DNA from 4 places in the Eubacterium maltosivorans genome. Region 2 is predicted to be linked to each of the others. Evidence: riboswitches for the same ligand, from Rfam matches in the RefSeq annotation. Region 2 holds a riboswitch; each other region holds the start of a gene.
What was found. Region 2 has a riboswitch for cobalamin ahead of CPZ25_RS01435 (alcohol dehydrogenase catalytic domain-containing protein). Riboswitches for the same ligand answer to the same signal wherever they lie in the genome.

Region 1 (7,788 bases), 1.6 Mb from region 2:
GCCAGAAAGCTTTATGCATCAGCTGTTTGGCAGCTTCATTGACAAGTATGCGGTTCAGGGCTACACCTATATTTTCATTTGCCTGACCGTCAGCGCGGTGATCGCCATCGGCGGCTGCATCGCCACTCAGATTTATATGAAGAAAAAATATCCTAAGGACGAAGTGCCGGCTGTAGAAGAATAAAACCCATCGCGGAACCCGGTTTACCCATAAATCCGGCCTCCGTAAAGGCCCTTTGAAATATAAAGGGCCTTTAATATTTATTAACGGCAAAAGATACCCTTTATTTTTGAGAGGGTATTTTTTATTAATTTTAAAGGAATGATGAAGGTAAGGAAGCTTTAATAATAATTAAAATTTTAGCACTTGCTTGTAACAGAAAAAATAAAGTGGTAAAATACCAAAAATGAGAGAAATATTAATTTAAATGGAGCATTGGAGTGTCTATCGGGAGGTGTAAGGCGAATGAGAGACGCAAAAAATAATATAGAGACAGGCTTCTCCGCTCGGGCTAAGACCTATTTCAAAAAAGGCAGCCTGTTTTCCAAAGATAAAACCTTTGACGGGGAACTTAAATCTCTCAGACGGGTAGTTCGAAAAAATGCGGAGGACTCAGAGAGCAGGAAACATTATTCTTACCACACTTTTGTTATAAAAAAGGGCAGCAGAGAGATGACTTATGTTTTTAAAGGCCATCCGGAGATGGACTTTACCCAGTATTTTAAGAAAGGCGAGCTGGTACGCCATCATGCCGGTTATGAAATACCTGAAAAGTATGACAAGACAGAGGATGATGAAATCCTGTGTATTATCTGCGGTGAGTTTTCACCGGTGGATAAAAACCAGTGTCCCTACTGCGGCGGCGTTCTGCTAAAATAAAAGAAGATATTAAAAATCCCGACTTTCGGAAAAGGAAAGCCGGGATTTTTTTAATGCCTTTTATTTTTTATATAAAATACGGATGGAATTGAGCACACAGAGAATGGCAACGCCGGTATCGGCAAAGACAGCCATCCACATGTTGGCAAAACCCATCAGGCCCAGAACCATGACCAGTGCTTTGATGATCAGGGCAAAGACCACGTTCTGCCAGGCGATACGGCTGGTTTTGCGGCCGATCTCGATGGCCTGTGGAATGGCCTCGACGCTGGAATTCATGAACACAACGTCTGCCGCCTCGATGGCTGCATCGGCACCGCTTCCCATGGCTGCTCCGACATCGGCGCCGGCCAGTACTGGCGCGTCGTTGATGCCGTCGCCGACAAACATCACGCCGCCCTGGGCTTTACGGATGGCCTGGAGCTCGCTGAGCTTGTCCTCGGGCAGAAGCTTGGCATGAACTTCATCGATGCCTGTCGCCTTTGCGACCACCTCAGCGCTTTCCTGGGCGTCGCCGGTAAGCATGGCAGTGCGGATGCCAAGGCGCTTGATCTTGGCGATGGCGTCTACCGCGTCGGCCTTAATGGTGTCTGAGATGACCAGATAGCCGATGAATTTGCCATCCAGGGCCAGAAGCACCTCGGTGCCATAATGATCATTTTTATAGCCGTCCAGGTCAACGTTCTGAGATTCGAGCAGCGAGCGGTTGCCGCAGAGCACCGTACCGTCACTTAAAATCGCTTCAATACCTTTTCCAGCGATTTCCCTGGCGGAAGCCGGACGTTCCACGGAAAGCCCCCGTTCCTCGGCGGCAGTTACAATGCTGTTGCCAATAGGGTGAGTGGAGGTGAGCTCACAGCTGGCCGCCAGAGCCAGAAGCTTAGCTTCATCCACGCCGCTTGTCGGGATGGCCTGCTGTACAACGAAGTTGCCCTCGGTGATGGTGCCTGTTTTATCCATGACCACAGCCGCGATGTTCTTAATCCCTTCGATGGAAACGCCGCCTTTAAACAGAATGCCCCGTTTGGAGCCGGCGCCGATGCCTGAGAAGAAGGCCAGAGGTACGCTGAGCACCAGCGCGCAGGGGCAGCTGATGACCAGGAAGGTGATGGCTGTGTAAATCCAGTAATACCAGTCTCCGGTCACAAGGGACGGAACCACAGCAGTCAGGATGGCCAGGCCAACTACGAAGGGGGTATAAATACGTGAGAAACGGGTGATGAACCGGTCGATTTTCGGCTTGCTGGCCGCCGCGTTTTCCACAGAGTCCAGAATACGGGTGACCATGGATTCTTCCAGCACTTTTTCAACCCGCATTTTTAAGAGGCCAGAGGTGTTGACACAGCCCGAAACCACCTCGTCGCCATAGCCGGCCTTGACCGGAACAGGCTCGCCCGTCACAGGGGAGGTATCGATTCGGCTTTCCCCCTCGACAATGACACCGTCCAGGGGAATACGGTCGCCGGGGCGCACCAGAAGAATGTCACCGATGGCGGCATCCTCAGCGTCGATGACCCGCACCTCGTCGCCGACCAGCAGATTGACGACTTCGGGGCGCATATCCACCGCGTTCATGATCTGGCTGCGGCTCTTTTCAACCGCGCGGTCTTCAAAGTATTCGCCGACACGGTAAAACAGCATAACGCCCACTGCTTCAGGGTAATCCTGAATGGCGAAGGCCGCCAGTGTGGCCACACTCATCAGGAAGTTCTCATCAAAGACCTGACCCTTCATGAGGTTTTTGACCGCTGTAATGACAATACGTCCGCCGAGGATGATGTAGGCCAATACGAAAACCGGAATATTGTAAACTGGAGGCAGGGTACGCTCCATGATCTCCCCGATGACAAACAGCGCCGCGCCGATAATGATGCCGATGAGGGTTTTGGTCTCAGCCGACATTTTCTTTTTTTCGGGTTTGGCAGAAAGGACCTGGGGTTTTTGGGCAGCAGCCTTTTGACGGATTTCCCTCGGAATAACCTGAACATCCGATTCGATGGACTGGCAGATGTCACGAAACTGGGGGAGCAAGCTGTCTGGATCTCTCCCTGTAACCTTCAACTGCTTAGTGGCATAGGTGATTGTGGCGTTGGTGACGCCGTCCAGGGCGTTGATTTTGGCCTCCATTTTGGCAGCGCAGTTGGCGCAGCCCAGGTTTTCAAGGGTATAAACCTTTGTGGCACCCTTCCCCACTGTCTTTTTGCGGGGAATGACTTTGACGTCCGGCTCGATGGCGGCGCAGATCTGCTGAATGTCCGGCAGCAGGGCAGCGGCGTTATCCGCAGACAGGCGCAGCTGCTTAGTGGCGTAGGTGATAGTGGCATACTCGACACCAGGCAGCTCTTTGATTTTGTGCTCTATTTTGGCAGCGCAGTTGGCACATCCAAGATTCTCAAGAATGAAAAACGCTTTTTCTATGTCTGCGTCTGGCATTTTACAGGTGCAGTTAGCCAGACTCTCACCGCAGATGTCACAGTATTCCTCGCCGTGGCGGCAGAGCTCACACTGGCAGTCCGCCGGATGGCCGGGAACATGGTAATGTCCGTGGTGCTCCTCGTGATCATGATGGTCGTGTCCGCAGGCACATGCCGCGTCATGGTGGTAATGCTCCTCGTGATCATGATGGTCGTGCCCGCAGGCACATGCCGCGTCGTGGTGATGATGCTCCTTGTGATCATGATGGTCGTGCCCGCAGGCACATGCCGCGTCGTGGTGATGATGCTCCTTGTGATCGTGAGGAGCACGTCCGGCGGCCACAGGTGCTTTTTTCAGTGAACGGCGCTTCCGCTCAGTAATGAGAATATCCGGCTCATAGGAAACTGCGATTTTCTGCATTTCCGGCAAAAGCCCGTCTGGGTCTTCGGCGGTGAGGCGGAGCTGTTTGGTCGCGTAGACGATGTTAGCCTCGCTGACACCGGGCAGGGCTGCGATTTTGCGCTCGATTTTTGAAGCGCAGTCAGCACACCCCAGGTGCTCAAGTATATAAGTTTTTGTTGCCATAATGGCCTCCTCGGAAAGTTAGATTAAAATATGATGAATAAAACATATGAATTGTTGTTCATATGTTAATATTAACTGTCCTGAGGAGGTTTGTCAAGGGGTAAAAGCAAAAATTAACGCGTCATTCCCGTCGTTTCCGCAAATTTGCCGTAGGTGATAAGCTCACAGAAATCATCGGTCCAGAGGGTGGCGGACTGGTAGAGGACAACACCATCGTATTCGGCGTGGTAGGTGTCAAGCGTTTTGCCGAAGTAATCCCTGACCTCACCGAGGCGCTGGCCTTTGGCGATGAGCTCGCCCACCTTTACATCGGGATACCAGAGACCGTGGCGCTTGGGCATGAGGTAGACCAGATCGGTTAAATCCACAGGGCGGTGCCGCAGCTCGGGTGCGCCAGGCAGCACGCCCAGGTGCTTCAGAATATTGATGACATCCTTTTTATCCGCGTTCACTTCTTCCTGGGTAAAACGCCCTGCGCAGCCGCGCTCCAGCAGGATACTGGGAATGCCAAGAACGCCGGCGTAATTGTAAGCCCCGGTGGTGGCAGTGGATTTGACCATATAGGGCACGTCGACGTGAAGGGCGGCCTGCCGGGCAGCCCTGGACACGGTCTCGTCTGCCGCGCCTACGTAATACACGTAAGGGGTCAGGTCTTCAAAAATCTCGCCGCAGTGCAGGTCAATGTAGAAATCAATCTGGGAATAAAGGCTGTACTCAAAAAAATGCGCGACACGGTCGGCAGGGGTGCCCTCCTGGCTGCCTGGAAAAACGCGGTTGAGGTTTTTGTTGTCTCCAGGCATAAGCGTTGGATAGCGGGACTCGAACCCGGGGACATTGACCGGGTGTATGAGGATCAGGCTTCCGTTTACATTTTCGGGGTCAAGCTCGCCGGCCAGCTGGATAGCAGCCTCGATGCCGACGTATTCGCAGCTGTGGATACCGCTGGTGATGAGGACGGTTTTTCCATCACCCGTGCCGTTGACCAGGGTGACGGGAACCTCGATTTCTGTGTGCGGGATGGGCAGCATGCCCTGGATTTTCTCGCCGGGGGAGGCGGTCAGTGTGCCGATTGATAGGTTGTTTTCCATTGCGGACTCCTTTCACTTTTGAAATAATTTTAATTTAAGCCGATTGCCTTGAGTATAAGGCATGGCGAAAACCAATGTCAAGCAGAAAAAAATAAAAGTAAAAAACATACCGGGTGGGGGTATCCGTTTAAATTTAATGCTTTTATTTTTAAAAAAGACTGGACAAGTGCGTGAAAGTCCAGTATAATTTAAGCAATTTCACAGTTTACCACAGTGAAATATTTGTTTAAAAAATTTAATCATGCCAAATACAAGTTCCCGATCGGGGATTAAAAGAGAAACCGGTGCGAATCCGGTACGATCCCGTCACTGTAATAGGGAGTTGTCCGCAAGATGTCACTGAGGCGCAGCCTTGGGAAGGCGTGGACAGACGAAGAACTTAAGTCAGGAGACCTGCTTGTATTGTTGTTTTCAGTAATCTTACGGTAGATAGGAGGGCTTTGTTTTCATTCAGCCGTCTGGGCTGTTTTTTTAATGATTTTCATGCCCTTTCCCTTTTATTCTCCGTTTCGGATTGTTACCCGTATTGCCATTTTGACAGAGGAGGATTTCTTTATTGAACACGAAACAGCTTGTTAACCGTTTGCTGCAAATCGTACTGGTGCTTTTTGGCATCAGCTTTCTGACCTTTTGCCTGACCTATTTATCTCCCGGTGACCCGGCCGAGCTGATGCTGGTGGCCGGCGGCACGCCGCCGTCTGAGGAGCTGCTAGCGGAAACCCGGGAGGAGATGGGCCTCAATGACCCGTTTCTGGTGCAGTATGGCAACTGGCTTAAGGGCTTTGTGGCCGGGGATATGGGGACGTCTTATTCCTCGAAAACGCCAGTGAGCGCGGTACTGCTTAACTGCCTTGGCCCGACGCTGGAGCTGGCGGCCGCGTCGCTTATTCTGATGCTTGTGATCTCCATTCCCCTGGGGATTCTGGCAGCCGTGTACCAGAATCGATTTCCGGATTACCTGGTACGGGGATTGTCCTTTATCGGTGTATCCTTTCCAGGCTTCTGGATCGGCCTGGTGCTTCTGTACGTGTTTGGCCTTAAGCTGAACTGGTTTCCCATCGCCACCTCGGGCACAGGCTTTATGAAGCTGGTACTGCCCGCAGTCACACTGGCCATTGCCATGTCGGCCAAATACACAAGACAGGTGCGCACCGCTGTACTGGAGGAGTTACGGCAGGATTATGTGGCTGGGGCCAGGGCCCGGGGCCTTAAGGAATCGGCCATATTGTGGCGGGAGGTGCTGCCAAACGCCATGCTGCCGCTGGTGACCCTGCTGGGCCTGTCCCTGGGTTCGCTGCTCGGCGGTACAGCGGTGGTGGAAATTATTTTCTCCTGGCCCGGCCTGGGCAAAATGGCTGTGAACGCCATTGCAGCCCGGGACTATCCGTTGGTTCAGGGCTATGTGATCTGGATCGCCCTGATTTACATGGTCATCAATCTGCTGGTGGATTTCTCCTACGGTTATCTGGACCCGAGGCTGCGGGGGCTGGACCGGGAAGTGAGAAGAAAGGCGGTAAAAGCGTAAATGAAAGCTTTTTTCAGACAGAACAGGCTTTTTGCTATCTGCGGGATTCTGGCGGTGGTGATTGTTCTGATCGCGGTGTTTGCGCCGTGGATCGCGCCCCATGATCCCTATGAGACCATTATGCAGAACGCTCTCAGGCCGCCGTCGGCGGAGTACCCCTGCGGCACAGACCAGCTGGGCCGCTGTGAGCTGTCCAGAATTATCTACGGGACGCGGGCGTCGCTGGAAATGACATTGACGCTGGTAGTTATTGTCTTTGCGGCCGGCACGTTTCTCGGGATGGCAGCCGGTTATTTCGGCGGTGCGGTGGACGCGGTGATCATGCGGATATCAGATATGATGATCTCTTTTCCGGGCATGGTTCTGGCCATTGCCATTGCCGGGATGCTGGGGCCGAGCCTCTTTAACACGGTCATTGCCCTGGCAGTGGTGAGCTGGACAAAATACGCCCGTCTGAGCCGCAGCCTGGTACTCAAGATCAAAAACAGCGTGTACATCTCCGCGGCGGTGGTTACTGGGGCGCGGACCGGCCGGGTACTGGGCGGTTACGTCGTACCGAACATCATTCCGACCATGATTGTGACCGCGGCCATGGATGTGGGCACCATGATGCTTGAACTGGCGGCCCTCTCCTTTCTGGGGCTGGGGGCACAGCCGCCCACGCCGGAATGGGGCTTGATGCTTAACGAGGGGCGGCAGTATCTGCAGACCGCGCCCTGGCTTATGCTGTTCCCCGGTATCGCTATTTTTATGGTGGTTTCGGTGTTTAACCTGATGGGCGACGGGCTCCGGGATATACTGGACCCACGTCAGGATTAGGGCAGCGGGCCTGCGGAGCAAACAACGTTTTTATTTTAATTTTCATATGAATATGAGAGGAGACAAAATGAGTAAATTTAAGAAACTGTTATTGGCAGTGGCGATTCTGGCCATGACGGCAACGGGGTTATCGGGCTGCGGTAGCAGCGGAGGATCTTCGGGGGCCTCAGATCAGCTAAACATTGGAGTGACGAGCTTTGCAGATACGCTTGAGCCCACCGAGCAGTATTTCAGCTGGGTGGTCATGCGTTATGGCGTGGGTGAAACACTGGTAAAATTCAACGAGGAGATGGGCGCAGAGCCCTGGCTGGCAGAAAGCTGGGAATTGGGCAGCGATAACCTGACCTGGACCTTTAAAATACGCGACGGCGTCAAATTTTCTAACGGTACAGCCTTGACCGCTGACCTGGTCAAGACATCGCTGGAGCGGACCTTTGAGATGAGCAAACGCGCCAGCTCAGACTTTTTCCAGTACG
Region 2 (7,788 bases):
TCCATGACGTCGAGGGGTACCGCGATCCTGACAATATGGGTTATCTGCCCATCCTGATAGTATGGCGCTGCCAGGTAGAGCATGTTCTTCATGATGGTGTCGGAATAGCGCACCGAGGTGGTGGGCGTCCCCTTCATGGCGCCCTGAACCTCGGGCCGGCTCAGGTGGTTATCCAGGGAGCCAATGCCGCTCAGGGACTCAAACAGGACGTTCCCCTCCACATCGATGATGTTGATGCGCTGGTTGGTGCTGGTGGCGTAATGCTCCAGCCCGGCGACGTCGCCGGTCCGGATGTAGCCGGGCATCAAATCCTCAACAATATACTCGCTGTTGCTTTTCAGGTTTCTCTCAGTGGATTCATAGTAGGCGTTTTTAAAAATCACATAGGAGAAAACGCCCGAAAAGGCTGTGACCAGCACGATCAGGATGGAAAAGACAATGGTGATGCGCTTTTTCATTGACCGCTTTCCAGATTTTCCACCAGGCGGTAGCCCACGCCGCGCACAGTCTCAATGTATTTTTCCTGGTCGTCCTCAATCTTTTTCCGCAGGTAGCGGATGTGGACATCCACTGTCCGGGTCTCGCCATAATACTCATAGCCCCAGATTTCATCCAGCAGCTGATCCCGGGTCAGCACCTTGTTCTTATTGTTGGCCAGATACAGAAGCAGCTCGTACTCCTTCAGGGTCAGCGACAGTTTCTTACCGTTTTTATACACCTCGAAAGAGCCTGGCAGAATGCGCAGGCTGCCCACTGCGATCTCCTCCGCGTCCGAGCTTTTGATCATCTCTGTCCGCCGCAGCACAGCCTTCACCCGGGCATAGAGCTCCTTCACGCTGAAGGGCTTGGTCATATAATCGTCCGCGCCCATCTCCAGACCAAGGACTTTGTCGAACTCCTCGCTCTTGGCGGTGAGCATAATGACCGGAATATAAGACAGGTTCTTGTCCGCCCGCACCTCGCGGCAGATGGTGAGCCCGTCCTTGCCCGGCAGCATTAAATCCAGAATGATCAGATCTGGCCGGATATCCACGATTTTCTCAACCGCACCAGCCCCCTCATGGACCCCTGCCACCTCAAAGCCCTGGGCTTCCAAATTGAATTTAATCAGCTCATATATATTAAGTTCATCTTCTATAATCAGGATTTTTTTCATTTTCGCTCCAATCTTCACTCGCTTTTAACATAATCCGTAACATAATATGATTATAGCATATGTTGTGTTAAAGGCATGTAAAATCTGGATTAAATTTAGTTTATTAAAAAAAGAGAGGATGCCGCACTAAAAAGAGGCAGACCGCCGCCCGCAAATACCAAAGGCGCGATGCCGCTTTTAAGTCAATGGATTGTACAAAAAAGCTGTCCGAGGATTAAAACAACGGTCGGGTCGATTTCACAAACGACTTCTGAAAGTTGTCGTTTGTGCATAAGAGAGACCGTTTTTAATCCGCGGACAGCGCCAAGCTGCATCCAGCTTTCGCAATCCTTGACCTTCCCCCAGCTTACCCGTCACTCCCCAAGCTCCCGGAAATGCTGTCCGTGAATCCCGATATGCCCAATGCCCAAAATCACCACAAACAAGACCATCCAGAAAACCCTTCCGTAGATCCCCAAAAGCAAAAACGAAAACACCGGCAGCGTTGCCCCCGCCAAGGGCACACCGCAAAACCCCGAATAAAAATCCTTAAGCTTCCGCCCGCTCCTAAAATACCGGACCCAGTAGCCCTCATACAGCAGCATCAGCGCAAAGGACAGCGCCAGCCACAGGCTCCAGGGCGTCAGTGGGCGGAGGTTAAAGTCTGTAAAGATCAGGGCACAACAGCTCACCCCCACCTGCCCGATGCGCTCGCACCACAGCAGCAGCTTATTCTCATTTCCAAAATCATAGCCCTCGGGCTGATTTCGTGTCCAGATCAGGTTGGGGATAAACAGCATCAGCAGATACAGCGCGCCGATGTATGAAAATCCAAAATGGCCCATTTTTTGCCTCCTTCGTTTTTATGAATAGCGTCACCGCACAGTTAACACTATCATTATATCACCTTTGGATTAAAACTTTTACATTTTATCTTGACACCCGGAGCAAATGTGATATGATAATAAAAAAGCATAAAACATTTCAGGTGCTGCATGGCAGATAATAGGGAACTAAGTGAGATTCTTAGACGGGCCCGCCGCTGTAAGTGGATTGCCCGGCTCATCACCACTGTCCGAAAGGATGGGAAGGGAGCCAGGCGTGAATCCTCAGTCAGAAAACCTGCCTGAAGTGTGTCGACGGTCTTCATCTGAGCGATAAAGGCCTGTGGGAATGATGGAAAGTTCGCACCTTAGATTAAGGTCGGGCTTTTTTTGTTTGAAAAAATAAGGAGATACCGAATGAAAGCAGTTGTTTTAACAGGCCCCGGCGAGCTGGAAATGACCGAACGCGCCATTCCGTCCTGCGGTGACCACGAAGTCCTCGTCCAGGTCAAGGCCTGCAATTTATGTAAAACCGATCTCAAATGCCTGACCATGGGCCAGCGCGACCTGGTGTACCCGCGTGTGCTGGGCCACGAAATCTCCGGCGTTATCGCCGAGGTGGGCGCTGCGGTCACAGGCTACCAGAAAGGGCAGCGGGTGCACGTGCATCCGGGCATTGCCTGCGGCGGGTGCGCCTACTGCGAAGAAGGCGATGACAACCTCTGCGACCATATGCGCATCATGGGCTTTAACTATGACGGCGGCTTCCAGGAATACCTGATCGTCCCCGAGGAGGGCGTCCGCGGCCAGATTATCAACATCATTGAAAATGACACCCTGAGCTTTGAGGAAATTTCCTTTATCGAGCCCCTCTCCTGCTGCGTCAACGTCCAGGAAAAACTGAAGCTCGCGCCCTCGGATACCCTGCTGATCATCGGCGCAGGACGGATGGGCATCCTCAACCTGCGTGTGGCAAAGGCCCTTGGGGTACAGAAGGTCTTCCTGGTCGAGACCAACCCCGAACGGGCAGCGCGGGCGTTAAAGCTGGGCTTTGACGCCGTTTTTGAAAGCTATGAGGCCGTCTGTCAGGCCCTGCCGGCCCTGACAGACGGCAAGGGCGTGGACGCGGCCATCCCCTGCTGCGCGGCCCCGGAGGCCATGAATCTGGCCCTGCGTGCGCTGAAAAAGCGAGGACGCTTCGGCCATTTCAGCGGCATTATCCCAGACGGCGCCACCCAGCCGGAGATCAATACCCTTCATTACAAGGAGCAGATCATGGCCGGCGCCTACGGGTGCGGCATCGCGCACAGCCGCCGGGCCAAGGCGCTGCTGGAGAGCGGCAGCCTGGTCGTAAAAGACCTGATTACAGAGCGCATTCCGCTCGAGGAGCTGGCGCACGGCCTTGAGCGTGTGCGGCAGCTCGAAACCCTTTCAACCATCGTTGTTTTTGATTAACACACCCTATGGAGGAATCGAATAATGGAAGCAGTTACAATGAAAGAATACGGCCAGGTGATCACCGGCCTCATCAACCGTGAAAATCTGACCAAGGAAGAATCTAAGGAAATGTTTATGGAAATCCTGGGCGACCGCCAGACGCCCATGCAGCAGGGCGCTTTTCTGGCCGCCCTCAGCGCCAAGGGCCCGACTGCCGCCGAGGTGGCCGGCAGCTTTGAGGCCATCTACGAAATCGACACCTGCAAGGTCACGCCCCAGACCGCTGTGCCCGTGGTGGAAAACTGCGGCACTGGCATGGATACCTTCAAGACCTTTAACATCAGCACCGTCGCCGGCATCATCGCCGCCGCGGACGGCGTCCCCATGGCCAAGCACGGCTCCCGGGCGCTGACCTCTGTCTGCGGCACCATCGACGCGGTGGAAGCCCTGGGCGTGGATGTGGACTGCAGTGTGGACGTGGTAAAGGCCAGCATCGAAACTGCGGGCATCGGCATCTTTAACGGCATGAGCCCAGAGGTTCACCCCACAGCTCTCGGACGGGTACTGTCACAGATTTCCTTTGGCAGCGTTTTAAACATCTCCGCCTCCCTGGCAAACCCTGCCCTGCCAAAATATGCAGTCCGCGGCGTCTACTCTCTGGACATGCTGGAATTTGTCCCAGACATCATGCACGAAATCGGCTATGAGCACGCTCTGGTCGTCTATGGCGAAGCCGGCAGCGGCTGTATCGACGAGGCATCCACCGTCGGCCCCACCCATGTGGCTGAGCTGATGCCCGACGGCACTGTAAAGCGCAGCACCCTGACGCCGGAAAGCCTGGGGATCGAGCCCGGCTGTCTGGATGAGCTGGCCCCCTGGGACTCTGTGGACGCGGCTGCCCAGGGCATTGTCCGTATCCTGAAGGGCGCCTCCACCCCCACCCGCGCCAACATCGTCTGTCTGAACAGCGCGCTGATCCTCTACGTTGCCGGAAAGGCCGACAGCATTCAGGAGGGCTATATGCGCAGTCACGAGCTCATCGCAAGCGGCAAAGCCTACAAGGCCCTGGAAAAATGGGTTGCCACCCAGAACCGCAATCCCCAGGCCGGCCTTGCAAAACTGAAAGCCGTTGCCCAGGCTGCCGAGGTGTAAAATGAACCTTTACGCCTTTAAATCCGACAATGGCTACCTGAAAATAGCCCAAGACGGCTCCTACACCCTGGTCGGCATCAATAAAGCCAGTGTCTATGACGACAGCCGGCTGGACAGCCTGAAGGACCAGCTGACCGCCCTGAAGCCCGAGCTCAAAAACCTGAGGATCGTTAAACTGGTGCTTGAGGAAGAGGATTATTTTTGGGCGTAAAAAAAGGACCGCATAAGCGGTCCTTTTAGCTTTTATCCTGTGCGATTCCCCTGAATCCCTTTTGTAAGAAAGAGTCCGGCGTATACGGTAAGCATAAATGGCATGTAATTGGCGCTCAATCTCAGAACACCCATGTATCTGAAAAAGAACAGGAACACGTTTGGCAGGAAAAAACACCCCAGCGAGAGGCCCAGGCAGATAAGTCCGGTCTTGAGGCTGATTGGTTTTTGAGGTATTAAAACCGCGTCTGATCCAGCGATTAACTCCACCGCGCTGCCAAACAGGCAAAACTGAACCACATTGAGCATTGTATAAACAGAATAATTTATTTTTATTCTGAACAGCTTATATTCCAGCAGCCCAATGAGAAACATTAGTACGAAAAAGAGGGCACAGACTGCCAGCTTCATTATCTTTTCCTCTTCATTATGCCCTTCACGGCCGGCCGTCAGGCCGAGAAACAGCAACAGCCCCCCAATTGCCAGGAACCAGCTCGTAAGGCCGCTCGCAGCCCACCGATTCATTTCCACAAACCAGTCCCCGGTGTTCTGTGGCATCATGCCCACAAGCTTTGTGAAAAAGACACTCATCAAAAAGGCCGTCAGCGCGCCAAGGAGGTAGGCTTTGGACAGCCCAATACTTCTCACACCCACGCCCCGCGCCAAAAGCCCCAGCCCAAAACCAAGGCCCCCCCACTGAATGACAATGAGCACCTTCTTTAGCACCCTTAAAAACAGGTTGGCATTTCCAGCACCCACCAGATAACGCCCCGCCGCGTCCATCAAAATCATGAATACAATCCCGCCCAGCATCAGCAGCACCGTTGATTTTCCTTCTTTTTTCATGGCTTTCCTCACACAAAGAACCCAAATCAAATGTCCACAGAAGTTTATCTTTATTATATCATATTTTTACGGATAAAAACAGTTACGGCAATGTAGCTTACTTTTCCTCGCTTTCTATATGCAAAATCAAAAAAGACCCGCCTCACCCTAAGGTGAAGGGGGCCGGCAGCGCTGTCAGTCGTTTCGTTCCCGCACAAAGAACCGGATGGGTGTGCCATCAAAATCAAAGGTCTCCCGGATTTTGTTTTCCAGATAGCGCTGATAGGAAAAGTGCATCAGCGTCGCGTCGTTGACAAAGACCACAAAGGTCGGCGGATTGACGCCAGTCTGTGAGGCGTAGAAAATTTTCAGTCGGCGGCCGCTCTTGGTTGGCGGCTGCTTCATCATAATAAATTCTGTCATGGCTTCGTTGAGCTTACCGGTGGTAATGCGTTTTTCCGTCTGACTCTTGACAAAATCAATGGTTTCATAAATTTTGCTGACCCGCTGCCCGGTTTTGGCCGAGATAAACAGAATAGGCGCATAGTCGATAAAAGACAGCGTATCCCGGATTTCCCGCTTCATCTTATCCATGGTCTTGGTGTCCTTTTCCACAATGTCCCATTTGTTGACAATGATAATGGACGGCTTGGCGCGGTTGTGGGCAATGCCGGCAATTTTGGCGTCCTGTTCCGTCACACCCTTTTCCCCGTCGATCAGCACCAGCACCACATCGCTCCGGTCAACAGCGGCAATGGCGCGCACAATGCTGTAGCGCTCAATATCCTCATAGATCTTCTTTTTCTTCCGCAGCCCCGCGGTGTCAATGAGGGTGTAATCCCGGCCGTTAAAGCGCACTTCGGTGTCGATGGCGTCACGGGTAGTGCCGGGTACGTCGCTGACGATGAGCCGGTCATGGCCCAGCATTTTGTTGATCAGGGTGGATTTGCCCGCGTTTGGCTTTCCGATCACCGCGATTTTCAGGTTATCATCCTCCTGCTCGTCCTCATCATAGACTTTCTTAACCCGCTCGATCACCGCGTCCAGAAAGTCGCCAAGACCAAGGCCCTGCTCGGCAGAGATCGCCATGGGCTCGCCAATGCCCAGATTATAAAATTCAAAAATATTGTTTTCCAGCTGCTGGCTGTCCACCTTGTTAACGGCCAGCAGAACGTTTTTGCTGTGCTTACGGATCATGTTGGCCACCTCCAGATCAGAGGCGGTCATGCCCTCGCGCCCGTCCACCAGCAGCACGATCAAATCTGCCATGTCAATGGCCAGCTCGGCCTGGACACGCATTTGCAATAAAATATCATCCTTGGTGTGGGGCTCGATCCCACCGGTATCGATGAGTGTAAAATGATGGTTCTGCCACTCCGCATCCGCAATGATACGGTCTCTGGTAACGCCGGGCGTGTCCTCCACAATGGCGATGCGCTCGCCCACCAGCTTGTTGAACAGGGTGGATTTGCCCACGTTCGGGCGTCCCACCACTGCGACAATCGGTTTTGCCATAGTATTCCTCCTTAATTCATCGCTTCCAGAAAGGCCGCACCGTCCACTGGGACAATGCGCACCTCTGCCTGAAGCGCCTTTTCAATCTCTTCTGTTGTCAAATCGTCCAGCAGGTCATGGGTATGGCTGCGGACCATGTTTTCCGGGATCAGATAACGGTCTGCCCCCTTAGGGACCTGCCGGATAATGTCCTGTCCTGTGACCAGCCCGGACACGGTGATGTCCTCGCCGAAAAAATCGTTGACTACTGGGTAGACAGCAGGCTCCGCTCCGCAGACAGGGCGCACCTTGCAGGCGCAGTCCCGCATAAAATCTGCGGCCAGCCGCCCGGTGATAATGCCGACCTTTTGGGGTACGTCGTTTCGCCGTATCGCGCGGGCTTCGCTCAGGGCAGCCTCCAGGCTTTCCTTAAAATCTGTCATCATACCCACACCGTTTTCGATCTGCGGGAAACCGTCGTAGTAGACGGAATCCGGCAGCGTCTCACCGGCCAGCAGGAAAAACTCATCGCTGGCGTAGACAAAATTTGTACCATACCGGCTCCGCATCTGAGCCTGAATATCCCTGATGATGTCCAGGGTCTGTCTGGCGCCCTCCGCGTCAAATTTATGGAGCTTTGCCAGCCCCTCACGGTATTTGGACAGGCCCACAGGCACTACGGACACAGAGGCCATCTGCGGATAAAAGGCC
Region 3 (7,788 bases), 1.8 Mb from region 2:
GTTCTTTTCACTGCTGCTGGAAATGGTATGGCCCTGGCCGTCGAAGGTGCCGCAGAACCCATAGGAAGAAGCCGCAGCATCAAACTCTGCCAAATTGGCGTCGATATTTTTCAGCAGAATGACCTGCTTTCCATCATAGTCGTTTTTTTCAAGACTATTCATAAAATTCACCAGGTCGCTGGCGGTGCTGAGCTTATAGACCCCATCTGCAGGATTGGGATCCCATGTATCGCCCGAGGGCTCAACGGCTTGAAAAAGCTTGAGGACCGGGTAACCGCCTTCCTTAAAGCTCCAGACCGAATCATCCCAGCCTGCATACAGGTTATCCTGGGTCTTTAAAACCATCAGTTCCTCAGTGGTTTTACCTGGATCTTTGTAGGTCGCATTGGTTACCTTTGTACTGTCGTAATAAGCATTGGTCACCGTGCTGGTATCCAGGGTGAGCCCGCGCACAGTTTTTCCTTCCAGTGTTCCCGTGAAAAGGCTGTTTTCAGCATTAATCACGCCAATACTGTTAAGGCCGCCTGTATTAAGGGTTGTGCTGACTTCCGCCTCCACAAGACAGTTCTTGACAGTTGGCTGACCCTGGATATTTTTGTCAAGCGTCCCGACCAGGCCGCCCGCATTACAGTATGCACCGGTAACTGCTATTTTTCCTTCAACAAAGCAGTTCTCAATGATGCTTTCGCCGCCATACACTGTATTGCACAGCAGTCCATAAGCTTTTTTGACAACAGAGTCCTTAATGCTCCAGTTTAAATGAAGATTTCTGATGACGCCAGCCTGTCCGGTGTCCCCCAGGGACTGAAAAAGCCCAGTTGTCTTGTCCTGCGTGCAGGAGATGGTATGCCCCTGACCGTCAAAGACACCGCAGAATTTATAAGAAGCCGCCGCACTGTCGTAGGCAACGGCGCTGTCATCAATGTTAATATCTGTTTCTAATTGGATGGTTTTATCTTTATAACCGCCATTCTTCTCAAGGCCATTCAGGAAATTCACTAAATCGTCCGCTGTGCTGATTTTATAAATATCCCCTGACGGGTTCCATGTACTGCCCGTCTCCGCCCAGGCCATGCCTGGCAGAAGCCCACCAAGAATGATGCTGAGTGTTAAGAGTAAACTGATTACCTTTTTTCGCATATTCTTTCCCTCTACTCTACTATTGCTATAAAACGGTATAAGCGGGAGACGGTACCGTCCCTCGCTTATACCTGTTCTTATTTCAAATTAAATGTTGTGGAATGCTTAGTTGGCTGATGGCCACGCGATAGTAGAGCTTGTAGTTGCTCTAATTGTTTCCGGAGTGTATGATCTATCACCTTTTGTTTTGTTTACCAAACCATTAACCCAATCGTATTCCGGACCATAGTCGCCTTCTTTGATAATGGTTGGCAACGCAACATCATTCAGGCCAACATCAGCACCCATGTTGATGGAGTACTCAAAATGGATAACGCCATCGTTTGGAATGTTGGCAGCGGTTGTGTCAGCATTGTAATACTGATCGCCACCATACATGGTTTCATCATTTACTGAGAACATCCAGCCGGAAACGCCAGAGTATTCAGAGCCTGCCAGGTAATTGTCGCTCGGGCTTGGGTAGATCATGGAAGCGTCAAAAATCGCATCGGTATAGCCATTGGCTGCCTTATAAGCTGCCTGGTCAAAAGCAGGAGTAGCGGTATCTCTGAATGCGGAAATATAGGTACCCCAGGTAGAGGCCGAGTACTGGATTGGTTTTGCGTCTGCCGGAGCCGCGTCATAGTTGCTGGCCACCTTTAAGATATCAATGATTTTAGCGTCTGAAGGAACATTGGTCACTTTCACTGGTCCAATTAATTTATCATTTGAACCTCCAAACACTTTTCTATCCACCTGTACATAGACGGTCTTGGTTCCTGCGTCCGCGGTCTGTACCTGTGCTGCGAATGTCGGAGCTGCGAATCCTACCATCATTGCTGCTGAACCTAAAAGTGCTAAACCTCTTTTTGCTGATTTTGCGAATGCCATAATTAAAATCTCCTTTAAAATTTATTTTTTCGTTTTTGAATCGGGCTTTCCTTAAAGGGATTGCCCAAGGGCCGTAAATGAGATATAATTATGAAGTCTATAGGAAATATCAGACTTCATGGGACCGTTTGGAAATTAGGCCTTCCAGCGGTCCTTTTTCCTGCCCTTTTAACGGCGGGCAGGTGCCTCCTTCACACTTTTACCTTCTTCGATAAAGCTCACTCCTTTCCCATTCTCACAGCATCATATTTTTGAAATATTACCATTTATCTTTCTGCTGTGCTCCACTTTGGAGCAAGCATTGTAAACCTTGCTACGCCAGCGCTTCTGCCCAGGCTTTATCAATCACGTACTCGCCCTCTTTTTCCTTAAAGCAGGGCACCAGCCTCGGCGAATTGGCCAGAGCTTTGTAGTCGGCAAAGGGGGTATCGATAAAAATCTGCTTTCCAGCGTTGTTGATCGCCCCGAACACCACTTTTTTCTTCTGGAACTCAAAGCTGCCAAACAGCACCTTGTCAATGGCGATGGGCGAGTTTTCAGCCCTCAGCTTTGCGGATACGTCCTCGTATATCTTATGATCCAGATAGGCGATAATCTTATCATTCAGGTTGGACTCGAAGATATGAATCTTTTCCAGAAGGTCCATCACATCCTTCACAATTCGGATCCGGTAATTTGGAAACATCTCCAGAACCTCCTCCGCTGCCGCCGCTGTATCAACATCGCCCATATCCAGGATCACCATGTATTCTTTTTCCATGTCCTGATACTTGAGCGAATAAGGTTCTGAAAAAGCCTCACCGCACTCTGGACAGGTGTGCCTGAACAGCTCTGTTTTAATGAGCTTTGCTTTCAGCTCCTCATCCAAACTGGCGTTTATGGTTTCATATCCTTTAATCTCAAAGGCTTCGCGGCATTTTGGACACTCGATGGTAATGGTTTTTGTTTTGGCCATGATACGGCCTCCTCTCTGTTTCCTGTCAAAAATTTTGTATACAAAAAGGGGCTCCTATCATAGAAATCCAATTCAAATAAACCATACGCCACCAAAACAATTGCTGTTTTGATCGGTACAATATTTTTGATTATGAATATCTGTGATAGAAGCCCCAGAATAGCCGTAGAGCGTCTATATTTTCGATGAACAACCCTAGTGACGAGGATTAATTGCATCAAGACTGTAACAAACAGGTTTCCGACTCGTCTTTACCAGTGGTTTCCGGCAAGCATCACGATAGCGGCTCTGTACTAGGATTCACACCTACTTCCCTCAGGTGTCTTAAGAAACTCTCAAAACACCCTAGCTGCATATAACCAAAATGATTATCATGCGGCAATTCATTACAGTTGTTATTAAATTATGCAAACGAGTGGTTCTTTAAAGAATAGCTGCAATTGATACAATTTGTTGTCATCTCGTTTACAAGCCTTATTCTAGCATTATAATTTATTTTTTGCAACCTCTATTTTTGATTTTTTTTAAATACAGTTGCTAAAAGTACCATTTTCCGGGCTGTTTCAGCGTTTTTTTATTTTTAAAGCTATCCGCTGAAGGGTCCGATTCGCAATTAAGGAACTATTATTTTTTTACCCTCATCTTATAATATCTGGGGCGGCATATTCCGATAAGCACCGAGAAAAACAAAGCCGTCTTTCATGCTGTTTTTTAACGTATCACTATCAACATCTCGGTTAAAGTAATAGGCCAGGGGGCCGAGGCCCACATGGGCGTTGGCGGCTATGTCTGTCATTGAGAATCTGGCTGGATATAGTGGACCTTATAATCATACTGCCTGCAGTAGCGGTCTATTTTGGAGCCCTCGTAGCAATGCACGGTCACATCGTTCCGGTTAAAGATCCACTCGCCCATTTCATCGGGATTGTGCCTTATCTCGACCTTCTTGAGATTGGGGCAGCCGTGAAACGCCCATTTTCCAATGGTCTTAACGTTTTTGGGAAGCTTTAAGGCTGTGAGCTTTTTGCATTTTAAAAAGCCGGATTCTTCAATGACTTCCAGGCTCTCGGGCAGCTCCAGCTGCTGAAAGCTGCAATTCACAAAGGCTTCTTTACCGATATATTTTAGATTTTGCGAAAACCGGATGGATTCCAGGCTTTTGCACATGTAAAAGGTTCTGAAGGGCAGTCTTTCGATGGTGTCTGGCAGCTCGATATGCGCCAGCTTATCACAGTTGTAAAAAGCATTCTCACCGATCCGGACAAGCCTGTCCGGCAGGGTGATGCTTTCCAGGCCGCGGCAGAATTTAAAGGTGCGGTCCTTGATGGACTGGACGCCCCCTGGTATTTCAAGCGACTGTATTCTGCGGCACTCCATAAAGGCGGCCTCTCCCAAAAGCTTCAGGCTTGAGGGCAGACTGACGGCGGAAAGCATGGTGCATCCCTCGAAGGCATGGCCGCATATCTCCTTCACGGATTCTCCGATTCTGACCTCCTTCAGCTTTGTCAAATTTTTAAACGCATTTACGCCAATCCGTTCAAAGCCTTCCGGAACATTGACACGTTTGATATTTGTCTTTGGCAGGTCTTTTTTTGAAAAAGCCTCGATACGTTTTGCGCACTCACTCATCTGTTTCCTCCAAAATTTCTTCTTCTGACTGGACTTTCAGCTACATTGCTCTTATCCTTGCGGCAGAAACCTCTCATAAGTTAAAGTAATAAAACTTCTAAAATGTTTCTTTTCTTTCTATATAATCGTTTTATTCTTTAAATGGCTATTTTGTTTCTTATATTTATTTTAACGCATTAATTATATATAAAAAGTTTCGAAAGTCAATTTCAGAACCTATTGTAGTTTATTTTTACGATTTTGTCAAATAAATAAAAAGCATTTAAGATTATCCATATTTTTTTCTTATACTCTTAACTTAAACGCTCAAAATACATATAGGGGGTATGTGTATAATTATTTCTGCTCTTTTTTAAAAAAATTCAACTTTTCTTATTGACATTATGGAACAAGGTGTTATAATTAAAAGCGTAGCCGGCACACCGGCGCACTTTAATGGTTTCCATCACAAACGATGGTTAAAGCATAATTGGGTGTAAATCCCAAACGGTCCCGCCACTGTGAGACGCAAGTCGAGTCAGGATGCTGATCATTAAAACTGCAATACATTTGGTTACGAGGAGATAACTGAGTGTCAGGACGAAATTATAAGGTTTCAGGATTCGTTATTTCGTACTTTCACCGCTTATCCGTCTGGTAAGCGGTTTTTTTTCGCTCTGCTGCCCTGTTGATTGAATCGTAGCCCGGTAAAATTCATTTTTAGAGGAGGTAAAAATGACAAAGAATCAAAGAAGGTTTGTCATACTGCTGGGCGCGTGGGCGCTTGTATTCGGGATTGTACCCGCCGCAAACGCAATGCACATTATGGAGGGCTACCTTCCTGTGGGGTACTGCATTGCATGGGGTGTTATCTGTATCCCCTTTTTAGCTGCTGGCTTTTTCTCTATCAAGAAAACTTTAACCGGCAACAGAAGATCCATTACGCTTCTGGCCATGGCAGGCGCTTTCATTTTCGTTATTTCATCACTGAAGATCCCTTCTGTAACAGGCAGTTGCTCCCACATGACGGGTACAGGTCTTGGGGCCATCCTATTTGGACCAAGCGCTGTCAGTATTCTTGGCATCATTGTCTTGTTATTCCAGGCTATTTTGTTAGCGCACGGCGGCTTAACCACCCTTGGCGCAAACACCTTTTCAATGGCCATTGCCGGTCCCTTTGTGTCTTTCGGCATCTACAAGCTCTGCCAGAAGCTGAAGGTTAACCGCAAGATTGGCGTTTTTCTCGCCGCTGCGCTTGGGGATTTGTTCACCTACTGTATTACCAGTATTCAGCTGGCGATGGCTTACCCATCCGAACAGGGCGGTGTGGCCGCATCGGCTGTAAAATTCCTGGGCGTCTTTGCCCCGACTCAGCTGCCCCTGGCCATTATTGAAGGGATTTTAACGGTTATTATCGTTATCGCTTTAGAAACTTACGCAAGCCCGGAACTCAAATCCATCGGCTTTTTAGCATCGGAGGAAGTGTAAAATGAGTAAAAACAAAAAATTAGTGATCGTTCTCCTGGTGATTGTCGCTTTACTGGTTGTCGTACCGCTATTCGCCCTTCAGGGCGCTGAATTCGGCGGCTCTGACGATGCAGGCAGCACAATGATTGAGGAAATTCAGGGCGGCGAATATGAGCCCTGGTTTACGCCTGTGCTTGAAACGATGATTAACGGTGAGCTTCCTGGGGAAGTGGAATCTTTGATCTTCTGTCTCCAGACGGGTATCGGCGTCGGTATACTGGCTTTCTTTATGGGCCGTTTGGTTGAACGAAAAAAACTCGGCAAGGAAGAGGCCGAGCTGTAGATACAAAAGCACGCTTACAAGGCGTGTTTTTGTTTTTCACTATATTATAAATAAGAAGGTTTTTTATATCTGCTTTGCCTTTTCTGCTGCTGTCTGTACTACTGCACCCACCACCGCACCTGCTGTCGGGAATTTTTCCCTGTAAAATCCTCTCACACTCCGCGTCCTTTAAACATGATCCCAATGATAACAAACCAGACTGATCTTATCCAAAGCATTAAATTTCCGCAATCTGGCGCACACGGGCCAGTCCCTTCGATACCGATGGAACAGCCAGCAGAATCATTGTCAGCGCGCCTTCCGAAAAAATATAGACCGCGTTGTACACCATCGAGTAGGGCAGCGCGCCCCATCCTTCCCAGGCCATGGAACCGAAAAACAGCCAGCCGGAAAGCACCGCAAACACATAGCGGCCACAGATGCCGGCCAGGTATCCCTTTATGAGCCCATGCTTTGACTGGGTGAAAAAGCCCGACAGGCCCAACGCGCCAAAGGCAAGTATATAGTCAACCAGCACCTGAAGGGGATACAAAATATAAGGGTCTATCACCATTTGCAGAATGCCATAGGCGATTGCCGCCAAAATCCCAGTCTTTGGGCCATACCAATAGCCTGTCAAAGTAATAAAAAGCATACTGAACAGTGTCACAGAGCCGCCAGTAGGCAAATGGAAAATCTTAATATTCGATGTCACTACCGCCAGCGCAATGGCCGCAGCGCAAAAGGTCAGATGCCTTGTGCTGATCTGGCGGTGTTCATTTTTCCCGGCAACAAGCGATGCGATTACCAGCACAACGGCCATCAATGCGATAAGCGCCGCGTATCCTGCGGCTGTCGGCATATAGCTTACGCCGCCTTCAGACGTTACAGGCTTTATAAAAAATTCCAGCACGGTTTTTTACCTCCAAATTTTCAGTCGTCCGAACTTCAGACATAATTTTATTATACGTTTTGCCTGGTAACCCTGTCAACCTGCCTTCGTCCACAAAATGAATCTTAAAGTTCACAGAAGGGCTTAATATTCACAAATTAAAGATTTACCTTTGCCTAAAAAAATGATAAAATCAATTATATACTGCAAATAAAGAGGATTTAATCTTATGGATGAAAAGAATTTACAAGATCAGCGCGAGGAGCGTACCCCCGAAGAGCAGGCGATTGAGAACGCCTCTCTTTTTGAGCGTCCTGTCCCTCCGGAGGATGCGGTCATCATTGATGAACCTGCTGCGCCAGAGGCTCAGGAGGAAACTGTTATTGACCCGCCCAGGCCGCCTGAGGGCGGAACTGAAGGCGATGCCGACCAAGCAGGCGAGGTTCTCACCTTTGAGGAGGAGACCCCTGCCAATGATTCTGGAGACGGCGAGGAACCGCCGGATTCTGAAGAGAAAAAAAGCCATAAAAAGGT
Region 4 (7,788 bases), 130 kb from region 2:
AAAGGTGGTGGTCGACAAGCCTTCACCCTATACACAGGAGCAGATAGAAGCTGCGGCGCGCGCTGTCAAATGGGATGTTAAGCGGCGGTTTGGCTGGGAGCTTCTCGAGCTGACCTACGAGGACTGCGGCGTTTTAGAAGATGGGAAAAGCGCCGTGTTTTTTAAAGCTATGATCCGTACGGGCTTTCTGACAGATGGCAGCGCCCCGCCGCGCAGTATGCTGTACTGGGGCTTTTGGGTCGCCCAACGGCCGAACGGCGGCTGGTCTGTGGTGCGCTGTGGGTATGGGTAAAAGACGAGGATAGGATTGGCCCTGCGCTTATAAAAAACAGCAGGCCTTCTCTTAGTGGAAAGGGCCTGCTGTTGGCGGTTCGGGCCTGGCGGCCTCAGTGTGTTTTAGTCATGCAGCCTGCTGTCTGCCCAGCCTTTGTCAATCGCCGCGTTACAGTCTGCGTCGATGGCTTCGGCTGTTTCTTTCGGGGTCTTTGTTCCGGTAAGCAGACTGTGGATATGGGTGTAGAATACATCGCGCACACCACGCCAGTTCGGGTTGTTGGCAGTGAAATCCACCGTGTTAGCAGTATTGGCAGTATAAGCCTCCTGCATAAAAATGTGGTCGGCTGTCCGTTCTGTTGTGGCCCTGCTCGCGGGCAGGCCGATCTGGGCGTAGTCCATCAGCTCCTCATTGGCATAAAAATAGCTTACGAAGTCCTTGGCGGCTTTCAGCTTTGCTTCATCGCCATTGTCAAAAACCTGAAAGCCGGTGACAAACGATGTGTTATAACCCTTTCCGTCCATACTGGGGAAATTGACAAGGCCAGTTGCGCTCATATCGAGGCTGTCTGTTGTGGCGCTGTTCATCATGTGAATGGCCAGCTGATTGTTCAGGAAAAGATTCACACAGTCGTTGATCTCCAGGTTTTCACAGCTTGCGGGAAAGTATCCTTTGCTATAGGAATCCGCGATCCACTGGAGCGCAGCGATACCCTCCTCAGTGTTGAGATGGAAGCGGCCTTTTTCATCAAAAAATGAGCTGCCCTTGCTGCGCAGCAGGGTCATGATATGTGTGTCGCCCTGGTCGTTTTTGGCGTACATCATCATGGGATAAGACATCTCTGGCAGCTTAGCCGCCAGTGTGGACAGGATGGTCTCCCATTCCTCAGGGGTCCAGCTCTGGATTTGGTGGTCCTCGCCAATGTATTGGTCCAAGCCACACTGGCGGAACAGGTTTTTGTTAAAGCACATGGTGTTTTGCAGGCTGTAATAGGGCAGCATGTAGGTTTTTCCGTTTATCTGGCTCATTTCCCAGCTTGCCCTGTCAATGTCGCTTTTCATGTCATCTGTGATCAGGTCGTCCAAAGGGACTACCCGGCCCGTATGAATATAGCCCGCCATGTTAAAATAGCCTTCAAATAAAATGTCTGCGGCGTTTTCGGTGTCGAAGCAGTCTGTAATGTATTTATCCTCATCGAGGTAGTCGAATTTTACGACATTTACGGTAACATCAGCGCCTTTGTATTGGGCCGCGAATTCTTTGCCGGCCTGTATGAGCACGTCGTACATGTCCGTAAGGTCGGTGTTGGCGTTCGCCACGGTAAGCGGTGGAACCTTAATCGTCAGGACCGTCTGCTTTTTTTCGGGCTCTTTAGCAGTACAGCCAGACAGAACCCCCAGCAGGAGGCTCAGGATTAAGCCGCCTGCTAAAATTTGTTTCCATTTTTTCATTTTTGATTTTTCTCCTTATTTTGTAACGCCCAGCATCTGTATGAGCTTTTTGACGTCGATGGGCTTTGCGATAAAGTCGTTCATTCCGCTTTCAAATGCTTTGTCCTGGTCTTCCTTAAAGGAATTGGCGGTACAGGCGTAGATGATTATGGATTTTGCGTCGGGACGGTTGAGCCCGCGGATTATTTTTGTCGCCTCGTAGCCGTTTCGCACGGGCATCTGCACGTCCATCAGAATAACGTCGAATTCGTAGGGGGCAGAGGCTTCAAACCGCTCGACCACCTGGCCGCCATCGGCCGCGTGGGTGACAGTAAAGCCGGAAGCCTTCAGCATTTCCAACAGAATTTCGGCGTTCAGATCATTGTCCTCAGCCACCAGAATGTTGAGCGGCCCGCGCTCCGGCACTTCTGTCGGGACAGCTTCTGCGGCGGGCGCCGTATCGGAAACGCTGTCTGCGGTGTCGGCTTTTATGATAAAGGTGAAACAACTGCCCTTACCGACCTCGCTTTTGACAGACAATGTGCCGCCCATCTGCTTTGCCAGCAGGGAACTGATGGACATGCCAAGCCCCGTGCCCTCAGTCCCCTGGGAGACGGTATTGCGCTCCTGGCTGAACGCGTTGAATATTTTTTTCTGGAAAGCTTCGCTTATGCCGCATCCGGTATCCTCGACGGAAAAAATTGTTGTGACCTGGCCGGACTCAACGTTTGTCTGAAGCGCCCGCAGGGTTATCTGGCCACCTTCCGGTGTAAACTTGACTGCGTTGCCAAGAATGTTCATCAGGATTTGCTCAATCCGCGTCTCGTCCCCGATGATTTCAGGATATCTGATATCTGTTTCGATCTGAAAGCAGATCTTTTTGTCCTCCATACGGCTGCGCATAATGGTTGCGACTGTGGAGACCAGCTGTTGAAGGGAAAAAGGCTTTGCGTCAAGTGCCATCTTTCCGGCCTGCAGTTTTGACATATCCAGAACATCGTTGACAAGGGAGAGCAGGTATTTTGCGGTTGCGTCGGATTTATGGAGATACTCTGAAAGCGCCTTCGGGTTTTGGGTGTTCTGCTGCATTAACTGGTTCAGGCCGATGATGCCGTTGAGCGGCGTCCGTATCTCGTGGCTCATATTTGACAGGAAGTCCCCGCGGGATTTGGCTTCGGCCTTGGCAGTGGCGGAGATTAATAAGACCCGGATGATGATAAACATCATTGCGCACAAAACGGCCACGACAACCGCGAGCATAACACTGGTCATCGAAACAAACTGATGCGTCTGCTCGTTGAATGCTTCCTCGTCGACTGTCAGCACGATGCTCCAGTCTGTTCCGGGCATGGGGATAAACGAGGCCACCTGTTTGGTGTGATCCTTATATTTAAAATGCTTTAAAAAGGATCCACTTTGGTTAAGCTGGGTGACAATTTCCGCGATCTCTGTTTCGGACATACCGGTGTTTTTCTGGAGCTCCTCGAAATAGTTGTCAATTTTTCCAATGCCGGCGCTGGCGTCATAGTTTACAACATAGTTGCCCGTCTTATCGATAATACTGGTAACCCCACGGCCGTCGAAGCTGTCGATTTTCAGGCGGTCGGCAATCGTGTCGATTTTTGAGAAACCGACAATCCCGATAAATTTTATATCGTTTACTTGAAATGGGTTACACCGGACGCCGTAAACAAGGCTTTCTCTGAGGGTTTCCAAAAAGTTAGTGTCATCGTAGCGTATCACAAATTTTTCATCGCCGGAGAGCAGGGGTCGCACATAGCTTTTATCGCTGCTGTTCTGAACAATATTCGCGCTGGAATAGGTTCGCCCCTCGGAGTCCACCAGATAGATGTCATCAAAATTATTGGTCAGATGTTCGAGATTCAGGCGGCGGCACACATCCTGTATCGTCGTGTATTTATTGTTCTCTGTTCTGTAATAAACAGCGGATAATTCATCCCATGAGTTTTCCAGCTCATTTTGGATATTCTGCCGGTCATGTTCAGATAATTCGTCCATAAAAGCAATGACAGAGGATTCTGTTGCGCGGGAAAGCTGATTGATATATACTAAGACTGCGGACAGCATAACAATAAATGTTGCTGAGACAAGAAGTGTAATCCGAATTCTATTCCTTTTCATTATAGGTCTCACCCCCGATGATAAAATATTATGGTCACTGAAAATTCAGGGTATTCTTAAGCAGCGAATCAGATATGATACCGTTTGATTAAAATATCATCTGATTCACATCGGCATTTACAAAGTAAGTATAGCAAAATAAAAGAAAAATAGCAACTTTACAGAAAAATTCAGCATAATAAGTGACAACGGACAGGCCAGGAAAGGGGCGTCTCCCCGGGAACAAACCATGAGAGAAAATAGAACGGCCTGATATAAAAAGTCGGTATGGCGAAATAGATGTGTTCGCATTTTATAGATTAAGCCGATATATGCAAGGAGGAAAAAATGAAATCAAAGGCATGGAACTGGGAGAAAAACCAGTCGGATTACTGGCTCATCCCCTGTGTGGAGAGCCCCTATCTCGCGGAGCGGTGGCAGGCGAAGGGCTTCCTGCGCTTTCTGGACCTGGGCTGTGGCCTGGGGCGGCACGCGGTTTATATGGCGAAAAAGGGCTTTGAGGTCACCGCCGCCGACCTGTCTGCGTACGGCGTCGAGCACACCAGAAAATGGGCCGGGGAGGAGGGGATTCCCCTCACGGCCTGCGTGGCCGATATGCTGGACCTGCCTTTTGAGGACAACACCTTTGACTGCGCCATGGCCTACAATGTCATCTACCATACGGATATTCCGGGCTTTCAGGCCGCCCTGGCGGAAATCCGCCGGGTGTTAAAGCCTGGGGGCGAGCTGTTCCTCACGCTCATCTCCAAAAGCACCTACGGCTACCGGCAGGCAGACAGCCGCCGGCGCGTTGACGCCAACACCCTGCTCTCGGAAAAGAGCGATACGGAGACGGGCGTGCCCCACCTCTATGTGGACCTGGAAGACATCAAACATTTCTTTAAAGCCTGGCGCCTTGAGGACAGCCTGAAAGAATCCTGTGTCTATAACCCAGAGGAGCCGCAGTATTACAGCGCGCACTGGAGCCTTATCGTCCGAAAATAAATCGGTTCGATTGCATATTGACAAGTATAATAGAAGCAGGTATAATGATAAAAACTGAATAACCTTTGAGGTGCTTAGCAATAAGAGAATAGGGAAACCGGTGCGAATCCGGTGCGAACCCATCACTGTAAACAGGGACAAAGCCTGAAAGCCACTGGAGCGATCCGGGAAGGCAGGCCGCGGACGAGCTGTAAGCCAGGAGACCTGCCTTAAAGAAGAAATGCGTGCAGGGGGATTATGCAGCGGCGTGTTTGAACAAACGAAATCTCGGAAAATGGGACCGATGAGCAGAGTGCTTATCGGTTTTTTTATTTGTCTTAAAGTCAGGGAGCCTGTTTTATGGGAAGATGTTGATATCCGCGAGGATTTAACATAAATTTTATTTTTAATGGAGGGAAAAATGAGAAAGAAAATCATTGCGCTTGTGTGCGCGCTGCTTCTGCTGGTTCCGGTATTTGCCGGCTGCAGCCAGAGCGGGGATTCAGCAAAGGCGGAGAGCATTACCGTCGTGGACGATACGGGCCGTGAGGTAACCATTCCCCAGCCCCTTGAAAAGGTGGTGGTGGCTAACCGCTACAATTCGGAGCTGATCCGTGGGATCGGCGCCATCGACAAGGTGGTGGCTGTGGATAAGAACACCGCTCAGGACCGTGTGTACTGGAGCCAGTTCGACCCGGATAATGTCATCGGCAAGGGCCAGAGCGAGCTGAACTATGAAAAGATCGCCGAGCTGGGCGCTCAGGTGCTCATCACCCCGGACAACGGAACCTGGGAGGAAGACATCAAAAAACTGGAGCCCTTCGGCATTCAGGTGGTGGTGGTATCTGGCTATAACAACGCTGAGCTGCCCAAGGAAATCGAGATTTTAGGCAAGCTGTTCGGCAAGGAAAAGGAAGCCGAAAAGCTCACCAAATTTTACCAGGATAACATGGACATGGTGGCCGAAAAAATCAAGGATGTCAAAGGCACTAAAAAGGTGTACTGGGAATACGGCGACCCGAATACCACCTGTATACCAGGGACCAGCAATGACGGCTGGAACAGCATGCTTTTAAATGCCGGGGCTGTGAATATTTTTGGCGACCCCACCATTACCGGCAAGACCATTGACCCGGAAAAGATTCTGATGGAAGACCCGGACCTCATCATCAAAACCTCCTCTGGCCCGGCGCTCAAGAATACCGGCGTCTACACGCCGCCGACAGCGGAGGACTACAGCACCATCTCCAGCGAAATGCTGAGCCGTGCGGGCTGGTCCGATTTAAAGGCGGTCCAGAATGACAACTTCTATGTGACCACTGGCTTCTGCGCCGGCGGACTGGGCAAAATGATCGGGACGGTTTATACCGCGAAATGGTTATACCCTGAACAGATGAAGGATGTTGACCCTGACGCCATTTTTGACGAATGGATGGAAATTCAGGGGGTCGATCCGGTAGAAGGGCATGTTTTCCAGGTTAAGCACCAATAGCGATGGAAAAGCAGCAGTCATTAAAGGCCTATCATAAAAAAAGAGCGGCGCTGATGCTGGCAGCAGTGATCCTTTTGATCATTGCTGCTTTTTCCAGCTGCTTTGTCGGCGTCGCCAACGTGACTGTAGGGCGGGTATTCGCGACCCTGCTGCCCGGCGGCCATTTTATGGGTGCGGCGGCTCTGAACCAGACCGAGCTCACAGTGCTCATGCAGCTGCGCCTGCCGCGCATTACCATGGCGCTGGTTTCCGGTATCGGCCTGGGCATCAGCGGGCTGGTCATGCAGGCCATCACGGGCAATAAGATGGCGAGCCCCTTTACCACCGGGCTCTCGAATGCCGCGGCCTTTGGGGCTTCACTGGCCATTATTTTCGGGTTTATGCCCTTTGGCAGCAATCAGGTGGGCACTGTTGTGATGGCCTTTGTGTTCGCCTTTATCTGTGCCGCCATGGTGTACGGCATCGCCTCGGCCAAGGGCATGGGCAAGACCACGATCATCCTGATCGGCATTGCCCTCAACTATTTCTTTTCAGCCCTGAACGCCAGCATGCAGTATGTGGCCAACGAGCAGCAGCTGTCCGCCATTGTCCACTGGACCTTTGGCAGCCTTTCGGAGATCACCTGGGAGCAGATTATCGTGGTCTCGGTGATTCTGCTTTTGATTTTTCCGTTTATCGTCCGTTTTGCCTGGCATTACAACCTCTTGTCCACCGGGGACGAAAGCGCGGTGGCGCTGGGCGTGAATGTCATGCGGCTGCGGCTGTTTTCGGGCATTGCGGTCACGCTCATCTCATCGGCCATCGTCAGCTTTACAGGGGTGATCGGCTTTGTGGGGCTGGTGGCCCCGCATATCGCCAGGCTTCTGATCGGCGGCGACTACCGCGCGCTCATCCCGCTCACCGCCCTCTCCGGCGCTATTCTGCTCATCGCGGCGGATACCGTGGGCCGGGTGGTGGTTTCGCCGGTGATCATCCCAGTGGGCATTGTGGTCTCCTTTATCGGGGTACCGGTGTTTATCTACTTAATTGTAAAAGAACAGAAAGAGCGGTTGGTCTGATGAAAATCACAATCAAAAATTTAAGCTTTGGCTATCGAAAGACCCCTATTTTAAAAGGTGTTAACATCGAGGTGGCGCCGGGAAAGCTGTGCGTGCTGCTGGGGGCGAACGGAGCGGGCAAAAGCACACTGATCAAGTGCGTCAACGGGATATTAACGCCTGAAAAGGGCGAGATTTACCTGGATACTACCGATCTTCTCGGTCTGCCGCAAAAGGAAAAATCCAGGCGCATCGGCTATGTACCCCAGAGCACTGAGGTGGAGGACAGCGGCCTAAATGTTTTTGAGATGGTGCTGTCCGGGCGTGTGCCCCATATGAAGGGCAGGATGAAAGACGCCGATTATGAGATTGTCCGCTCGGTTCTTGAGAAGATGTCGCTCAGCGGCTACAGCACCAAGCTTTTAAACCAGCTGAGCGGCGGCGAACGGC

Region 1: it holds a riboswitch for cobalamin, as region 2 does, so the genes downstream of both, nikB (nickel ABC transporter permease) here and CPZ25_RS01435 (alcohol dehydrogenase catalytic domain-containing protein) in region 2, are expected to answer to the same signal.
Region 3: it holds a riboswitch for cobalamin, as region 2 does, so the genes downstream of both, CPZ25_RS09910 (energy-coupling factor ABC transporter permease) here and CPZ25_RS01435 (alcohol dehydrogenase catalytic domain-containing protein) in region 2, are expected to answer to the same signal.
Region 4: it holds a riboswitch for cobalamin, as region 2 does, so the genes downstream of both, CPZ25_RS00885 (ABC transporter substrate-binding protein) here and CPZ25_RS01435 (alcohol dehydrogenase catalytic domain-containing protein) in region 2, are expected to answer to the same signal.

Annotation. Positions count from the first base shown of each region.
Region 1 is NZ_CP029487.1:3,020,110-3,027,897, forward strand. Features, by position in the region: gene CPZ25_RS14070 (MFS transporter) at 1-184, shown strand, start outside; gene CPZ25_RS14075 (hypothetical protein) at 467-880, shown strand; gene CPZ25_RS14080 (heavy metal translocating P-type ATPase) at 941-3,880, opposite strand; gene CPZ25_RS14085 (M14 family metallopeptidase) at 3,994-4,968, opposite strand; gene CPZ25_RS21030 (hypothetical protein) at 5,030-5,155, shown strand; cobalamin riboswitch at 5,204-5,383, shown strand; gene nikB (nickel ABC transporter permease) at 5,525-6,493, shown strand; gene nikC (nickel transporter permease) at 6,494-7,312, shown strand; gene CPZ25_RS14100 (ABC transporter substrate-binding protein) at 7,380-7,788, shown strand, end outside.
Region 2 is NZ_CP029487.1:282,846-290,633, reverse strand. Features, by position in the region: gene CPZ25_RS01450 (sensor histidine kinase) at 1-458, opposite strand, end outside; gene CPZ25_RS01445 (response regulator transcription factor) at 455-1,156, opposite strand; gene CPZ25_RS01440 (hypothetical protein) at 1,510-1,980, opposite strand; cobalamin riboswitch at 2,105-2,279, shown strand; gene CPZ25_RS01435 (alcohol dehydrogenase catalytic domain-containing protein) at 2,377-3,414, shown strand; gene trpD (anthranilate phosphoribosyltransferase) at 3,439-4,548, shown strand; gene CPZ25_RS01425 (hypothetical protein) at 4,550-4,759, shown strand; gene CPZ25_RS01420 (hypothetical protein) at 4,792-5,604, opposite strand; gene der (ribosome biogenesis GTPase Der) at 5,779-7,098, opposite strand; gene CPZ25_RS01410 (DUF512 domain-containing protein) at 7,110-7,788, opposite strand, start outside.
Region 3 is NZ_CP029487.1:2,071,359-2,079,146, forward strand. Features, by position in the region: gene CPZ25_RS09890 (AAA family ATPase) at 1-1,140, opposite strand, end outside; gene CPZ25_RS09895 (hypothetical protein) at 1,246-1,956, opposite strand; gene CPZ25_RS09900 (CpXC domain-containing protein) at 2,324-2,965, opposite strand; gene CPZ25_RS20450 (hypothetical protein) at 3,609-3,761, opposite strand; gene CPZ25_RS09905 (leucine-rich repeat domain-containing protein) at 3,758-4,594, opposite strand; cobalamin riboswitch at 5,014-5,143, shown strand; gene CPZ25_RS09910 (energy-coupling factor ABC transporter permease) at 5,309-6,061, shown strand; gene CPZ25_RS09915 (energy-coupling factor ABC transporter substrate-binding protein) at 6,063-6,383, shown strand; gene CPZ25_RS09920 (energy-coupled thiamine transporter ThiT) at 6,601-7,275, opposite strand; gene CPZ25_RS09925 (L,D-transpeptidase family protein) at 7,484-7,788, shown strand, end outside.
Region 4 is NZ_CP029487.1:152,707-160,494, forward strand. Features, by position in the region: gene CPZ25_RS00865 (hypothetical protein) at 1-292, shown strand, start outside; gene CPZ25_RS00870 (ABC transporter substrate-binding protein) at 397-1,725, opposite strand; gene CPZ25_RS00875 (hybrid sensor histidine kinase/response regulator) at 1,741-3,846, opposite strand; gene CPZ25_RS00880 (class I SAM-dependent methyltransferase) at 4,174-4,830, shown strand; cobalamin riboswitch at 4,882-5,056, shown strand; gene CPZ25_RS00885 (ABC transporter substrate-binding protein) at 5,231-6,301, shown strand; gene CPZ25_RS00890 (FecCD family ABC transporter permease) at 6,304-7,359, shown strand; gene CPZ25_RS00895 (ABC transporter ATP-binding protein) at 7,359-7,788, shown strand, end outside.